Archangium violaceum: one gene and its partner. The protein of the gene in region 1 interacts with the protein of each later gene in a pairwise test. Links are inferred from orthologs where the notes say so. Each region holds a gene or a part of one and is shown in the gene's direction. Other genes may lie near its edges.

What was found.
Region 2: the proteins of JQX13_RS48150 (region 1) and ndk interact in binary tests that used the Escherichia coli proteins (3 or more experiments, as listed by UniProt). The link is inferred for Archangium violaceum from one-to-one orthologs.

What each region holds. Positions count from the first base shown.
Region 1 is NZ_CP069338.1:11,390,765-11,393,822, forward strand. Bases 281-3,021 are described here. They hold JQX13_RS48150 (5-formyltetrahydrofolate cyclo-ligase), read left to right. Parts: upstream 281-1,208; coding sequence 1,209-1,835; downstream 1,836-3,021. Other genes in these bases: JQX13_RS48145 (tetratricopeptide repeat protein), read right to left, coding at 281-828; JQX13_RS48155 (TIGR00282 family metallophosphoesterase), read left to right, coding at 1,832-2,623; tyrS (tyrosine--tRNA ligase), read left to right, coding at 2,683-3,021. Also shown: more of JQX13_RS48145, read right to left, coding at 1-280; more of tyrS, read left to right, coding at 3,022-3,058. UniProt on the Escherichia coli protein: Involved in the removal of 5-formyltetrahydrofolate.
Region 2 is NZ_CP069338.1:9,313,152-9,316,249, forward strand. What follows is about bases 69-2,849. They hold ndk (nucleoside-diphosphate kinase), read left to right. Parts: upstream 69-1,127; coding sequence 1,128-1,571; downstream 1,572-2,849. Other genes in these bases: sucC (ADP-forming succinate--CoA ligase subunit beta), read left to right, coding at 69-169; sucD (succinate--CoA ligase subunit alpha), read left to right, coding at 190-1,092; rlmN (23S rRNA (adenine(2503)-C(2))-methyltransferase RlmN), read left to right, coding at 1,747-2,849. Outside these bases: more of sucC, read left to right, coding at 1-68; more of rlmN, read left to right, coding at 2,850-2,910; rpsP (30S ribosomal protein S16), read left to right, coding at 2,997-3,098. UniProt on the Escherichia coli protein: Major role in the synthesis of nucleoside triphosphates other than ATP. The ATP gamma phosphate is transferred to the NDP beta phosphate via a ping-pong mechanism, using a phosphorylated active-site intermediate.

The sequences.
Region 1 (3,058 bases):
CAGCTTGTCCAGCTCGGCGTCCTGGGTGCCCTCGGCGATGGCGAAGCCGAGCTTCACCGCCATCCCCAGGTGGGACAGGGCCTGCTTCTTGTCGCTGATCCGGCTGTAGGCACAGGCCAGGTTGTAGTGGATGCGCGCATCACGCGGATTGAGCGCCCAGGCCCGGTTCAGGGCCTCGATGGCGTCGGAGGCCTGGCCCCGCATCAACCAGGCGGTGCCCAGGCCGAAGAAGGCCACCCAGTTGCGATCGTCGTAGGAGAGGCTCCGCTCGAACTCGGCGGCCGAACCGCCCCAGTTCTTCTCCCCCAGCAGCCGGTTGCCCCGCTCCAGCGCCGCCTTGGCGGCCTCGGGGTTGCGCTTCTCCGAGCGCAGGCGCGACATGGCGGCTCCCCCGCCACGCACCGAGGACGCGGGAGGTGCCTCCGTCACCGGCTGCAGCACCATCAGGCCCCCCTTGCCCAGCACCGGCGCCTGACACCCCGCCCGAGGCCGCACGTAGGCCGTCAGCGTCCGATCCTCCGGGCTGAACAGGGCGAGGATGGGCAGGGTGTCCATGGTGGGGCAGGACGTCCCCTCCAGGCACAGGGTGAGTTGCCCCACCAGCACGTTGCCCTGGAGCACCCCTTCCAGCACCCGGCTCCGGGGGGCGAAATCGCAGGGGCCTCCTCCGGTGGTGAATGCCACGAGCCGATCCTTCTCCGTGCTCAGCTCCACCCGCCCCAGTACGCTCGCCTGGTAGCTCCCCTGAGGAACCGACTCCGCGCTGGCGGCTCCGGGGGCTGCGGCGACGAAGGCCGCGAGGCCGATTGTTCTGGATACGGACGCCATGGGTGGGAGCCGCTCCATCATAGGAGGGGGTCGGCTGGCTTGTAAACGTGCGCCAATGGCTTGACCCATCCCCCCTGCGTTCTTATCATTCCTCCAGCGATTCCTGGGTTTCTCCAGGAGTTTCAGGGATTTGCAGTAAGGAAAGGCTTGTTGAAGGGCTGTCCCCTGCGGGGCGCGTGATGCCCAGCAGAAATTCGAACCGATACGTCCATATCGGGGTCCGTTTCGGGCTCCATGTGCAAGCCCTCCCCTCACGGGATGAGGGAAGCCTACGGAGCCACGACTTCGAACCCCACCTGGCTTTTTTAGGGTTCAATGGACGCTAGGCACACGGCCATGCTGCGGGGGACTTTTTCTTACTCTTGTCGGGAGCGGGGCAGGTGGCGAGCGAGACGGTGGCACAAGAGGGGACGGCTCGGAAGGTGTCGCTGCGCGAGGAGCTGACGGCGCGGCGTAAGGCGATGACGCCTGACATCATCGACGAGCGGGGGCTGAAGGTTCAGGCGCGGTTCCTGGCCACGCCCTACTACCAAAAGGCGAGGACGGTGGCGCTCTACGCTCCCATTCGGGGCGAGGTGCCCACACGGGACATCCTCATCGCGGCGCTGCAGGACGAGAAGATCGTCTGCTACCCGCTGTCCCACGTCCATGGACGCATCCTGTCCTTCCGGGCCATCAAGTCCGAGGCCGAGCTGGAGCCGGGGCGGCTCGGAGTGCGCGAGCCCACCAACTCCGCGGAGCTCATCCCGGTGGACCAGATCGATCTGTTCGTGGTGCCCGGGCTGGGCTTCACGCGCGACGGCAAGCGACTGGGCCGGGGTGGCGGCTATTACGACGCCACGCTCAAGGCGGCCTCGGCACGCAGCCGCCGGGTGGGGCTGGCCTTCGGCGATCAGATCGTCGATACCATGCCGACGACGAATGACGACGTGGACATGGACCTCGTCGTCACCGAGTCGGAGACAATGCGCGGGCTCTACCGCGACTGGGATTTCCTCGACACGTGAAAGTACTCTTCATGGGTGATGTGGTGGGCAGGCCGGGAGTCACGGCCGTGCGCACCCTTCTGCCCAAGCTCATCGCGCGCCACTCGGTGGACCTGGTCGTCGCCAACGCTGAAAACAGCGAAGGCGGCGCCGGGATCTCCCCCGAGTCGGCCGAAGCGCTGCTCGCCAGTGAGGTCAACCTCCTGACGAGCGGCAACCATTTCTGGACCAAGAAGCAGATCCTCCCCTGGGTTCAGGACAACCCGAACCTGCTGCTGCGCCCGGCCAACTACCCGAAGGGGGCGCCGGGCAAGGGGCACACCGTCATCCAGACGCCGGACGGGCGCAAGCTCGGGGTGCTCAACCTCGAGGGGCGCGTCTTCATGAAGCCGCTGGACAACCCGTTCACGGTGGCGCCGGATCTGGTGGCGGAGCTGCGCAAGCAGACGCCCTGCATCCTGGTGGACATGCACTGCGAGGCCAGCAGCGAGAAGAACGCCATGGGCGCGCACCTGGATGGCAAGGTGTCCGCCGTGGTGGGCACGCACACGCACGTGCAGACGGCCGACGAGCGGATATTGCCGGGTGGCACGGCCTTCATCACCGACGTGGGCATGTGTGGCCCGCTGGACTCCGTGATCGGGGTGAAGAAGGAGCTCTCCATCGAGCGCTTCATCACCCTGCGCAACACGCCCTACGAGGTGGCCAAGAACCTCGTCTACCTGCAGGGCGTGGTCATCGACATGGATGACAAGACGGGGAAGGCGCGGAGCATCGAGCGCATCCGCGAGCACCTGCCGGGTACGTAGGCCCTCCCCTCGCCTTCTGTGTCAACCCGGCCGGGTTTTCGGCTAGGTTGCGCGGCGCCATGTCCGAAAATCCGCTGCGCAAGGCGACCCCCCAGGAGCAGTTCGAGGAAGTGACCCGAGGCACCGTGGACATCCAGGTGCCCGAGGATCTGAAGAAGAAGCTCGAGCGCTCGTATGAGACGGGCAAGCCGCTCGTCATCAAGGCGGGCTTCGATCCGAGCCGTCCGGACCTGCACCTGGGCCACTCGCTGCTGCTCACGCGCATGCGGCGCTTCCAGGACTTCGGCCACCAGGTGGTATTCCTCATCGGCGACTTCACCGCGCTGATCGGCGATCCCTCGGGGAAGAACGTCACGCGCCCCGCGCTCACCCGCGACGAGGTGAAGGTCAACGCCCAGACGTACCAGGACCAGGTCTTCAAGGTGCTGGACGCGT
Region 2 (3,098 bases), 2.1 Mb from region 1 along the record:
CATCATCGCCGCGGCGAAGGAAGTGCAGCTCAAGGTTCCGCTCGTGGTGCGGCTCGAGGGCACCAACGTGGAGAAGGGCAAGGATCTGCTGCGCAACTCCGGCCTCGCCATCACCCCCGCCGACAACCTCCGCCAGGCCGCCGAGAAGGCCGTCGCCGCGCTGAAGTAGGGCAGAGAAAGGTTCAAGCCATGAGCATCCTCGTCAACGAGAACACGAAGGTCCTCTGCCAGGGCATCACCGGCTCGGCGGGCTCGTTCCACTCCAAGCAGATGCTGGAGTACGGCACGAAGCTGGTCGCCGGCGTCACGCCGGGCAAGGGCGGTACCGACTTCGAGGGCAAGGTCCCCGTGTTCAACACGGTGGCCGACGCGGTGAAGCAGACCGGCGCCAACACCTCGGTCGTCTTCGTTCCGCCTCCCTTCGCCGCCGACTCCATCATGGAGGCCGCCGACGCGGGCATCTCCCTCATCATCGCCATCACCGAGGGCATCCCCGTCAACGACATGATCAAGGCCAAGCGCTACCTGCAGGGTAGGCCGGGCGTGCGCCTGATCGGCCCCAACTGCCCCGGCGTCATCACCCCGGGCGCCCAGTGCAAGATCGGCATCATGCCGGGCCACATCCACAAGCCGGGTCGCATCGGCGTGGTGTCCCGCTCCGGTACGCTCACCTACGAGGCCGTGTTCCAGCTCACCCAGCTGGGCCTGGGCCAGTCCACCGCGGTGGGCATCGGCGGTGACCCGGTCAACGGCACGGACTTCGTGGACGTGCTGAAGCTGTTCAACGAGGACCCGGAGACCGACGCCGTCATCATGATCGGCGAGATCGGCGGCGACGCCGAGGAGCGCGGCGCCGAGTACGTGGCGCGCGAGTTCACCAAGCCCATCGCCGGTTTCATCGCCGGCCAGTCGGCTCCTCCGGGCAAGCGCATGGGCCACGCCGGCGCCATCATCTCCGGTGGCAAGGGCACGGCCTCGGAGAAGATCAAGGCCATGGAGTCCGCGGGCATCCTCATGTCCGCCAGCCCCGCCGAGCTCGGCACCACGCTGCAGGAGGCCGTCAAGCGCGGCGCTCCCAACAAGAAGCGCTAGTCCCACCTCTCACACGTCACACGAGGACCACGACAATGGCCATCGAGCGTACGCTGTCCATCATCAAGCCCGACGGGCTCCAGAAGGGCGTCATCGGCAAGATCATCTCCCGCTTCGAGGAGAAGGGTCTCAAGCCGGTCGCCATCCGCCTGCAGCAGCTGTCCCAGGCCCAGGCCGAGGGCTTCTACGCCGTCCACAAGGAGCGGCCCTTCTTCAAGGACCTGGTGAACTTCATGATCTCCGGCCCCGTGGTGCTGATGGTGCTGGAGGGTGAGAACGCCGTCCTGGCCAACCGCGACATCATGGGCGCCACCAACCCGGCCAACGCCGCCCCGGGCACCATCCGCCGCGACTTCGCCACCAGCATCGACCAGAACACGGTGCACGGTTCGGACAGCCTGGAGAACGCGAAGATCGAGATCGCGTACTTCTTCCGCGAGACCGAGATCCACGGCTACGACTGGACGGCCAAGAAGTAGGCAGTAGGGCCTCGAGCCCAGGACCCCGGCCCGGCTCCCGCGCTCCTCCGCGGGTGGCCGGGCCGGTCGTCTTTTCCGGCAGCCCACGAAAAGCAGGGAAGGGGACGGGCGCTCCTTTGACTCCGCGTCCCATCCTGTGGGAAGTCACGCCCACACTCCCCTCGTTGGAATCATGATGATGCAGCCCGAGCCCACCAGCGCCAACGCCGACATCACGGCCACCTCCGTGCCCGCGCAGGCCCCCGCGCCCGCGAAGCTCGTGGAGGTCTCCAGTCTCACGCTGGAGGGCCTCACCCGCTTCCTCACCGAGGAATTGGGCGAGCGTGCGTTCCGTGCCGGCCAGCTCTACCGGTGGATCCACCAGCGCGGCGCCACGTCCTTCGACGAGATGACGGACCTCTCCAAGGTCCTGCGCGAGAAGCTCAAGCAGCGCGCGGAGATCGTCCCCCTGGTGAAGGACGCCGAGCAGCGCTCGGTGGACGGCACCATCAAGTACCGGTGGAAGACCCGGGATGGTCGCTACATCGAGTCCGTCTACATGCCCTCGGAGGACCGCAAGACGCTGTGCGTGTCCACCCAGGTGGGCTGCGCCATGGCGTGCAGCTTCTGCATGACGGGCACCCTGGGTCTCAAGCGCAACCTCACCCCGGGGGAGATCGTCGCCCAGGTGCACGCGGTCAACCGCGAGGTGCGCAAGAACGAGAAGCTGGAGACCCTGCGCCCGCTCTCCAACCTGGTCTTCATGGGCATGGGCGAGCCCCTGCACAACTTCGAGAACCTGAAGACGGCGCTCTCCATCCTCCAGTCCGAGGACGGGCCCAACTTCAGCCACCGCCACATCACCGTCTCCACCGTGGGCCTGGTGCCGATGATCGAGCGCTTCGGCCAGGAGACGGACGTGAAGCTCGCCATCTCGCTCAACGCGAGCACCGACGAGCAGCGCTCCAAGACGATGCCCGTCAATCGCAAGTGGAACATCGCGGCGCTGCTCGACGCCTGCCGCAAGTTCCCCCTGCGCCAGGGCCGTCGCATCACCTTCGAGTACGTCCTCCTGCGGGACTTCAACGACAGCGACGAGGATGCCTACCGCCTCATCGAGCTGCTCAAGGACATCCCCGCCAAGGTCAACCTCATCCCCTACAACGAGAACCCCGGGCTCGGCTTCAAGACGACCATGGACGAGCGGGCCGAGCGCTTCCGGGAACTGCTCACCGAGGGGCATATCGCCGCCTTCATCCGGCAGAACCGGGGCCGGGACATCGCCGGGGCCTGTGGGCAGCTGGCCAATCGGGGCGGAGAAAATGCGTCAGAAACGGCGCAAAACCCCGAGCTTCCTTGACAATCCGGTTGGGGCGGCGTTAAGAGCGCCCCCCTCCAAGCTGATCACCTTCGTTTCACCTTTAGTTTTCACCTGGAGCATCAGAAATGGCCGTTGTTCTCCGTCTTGCCCGCGCGGGCGCCAAGAAGAAGCCGTACTACCACGTGGTGGCCACCGACTCCCGGAACCCCCGGGACGGCAAGTTCATC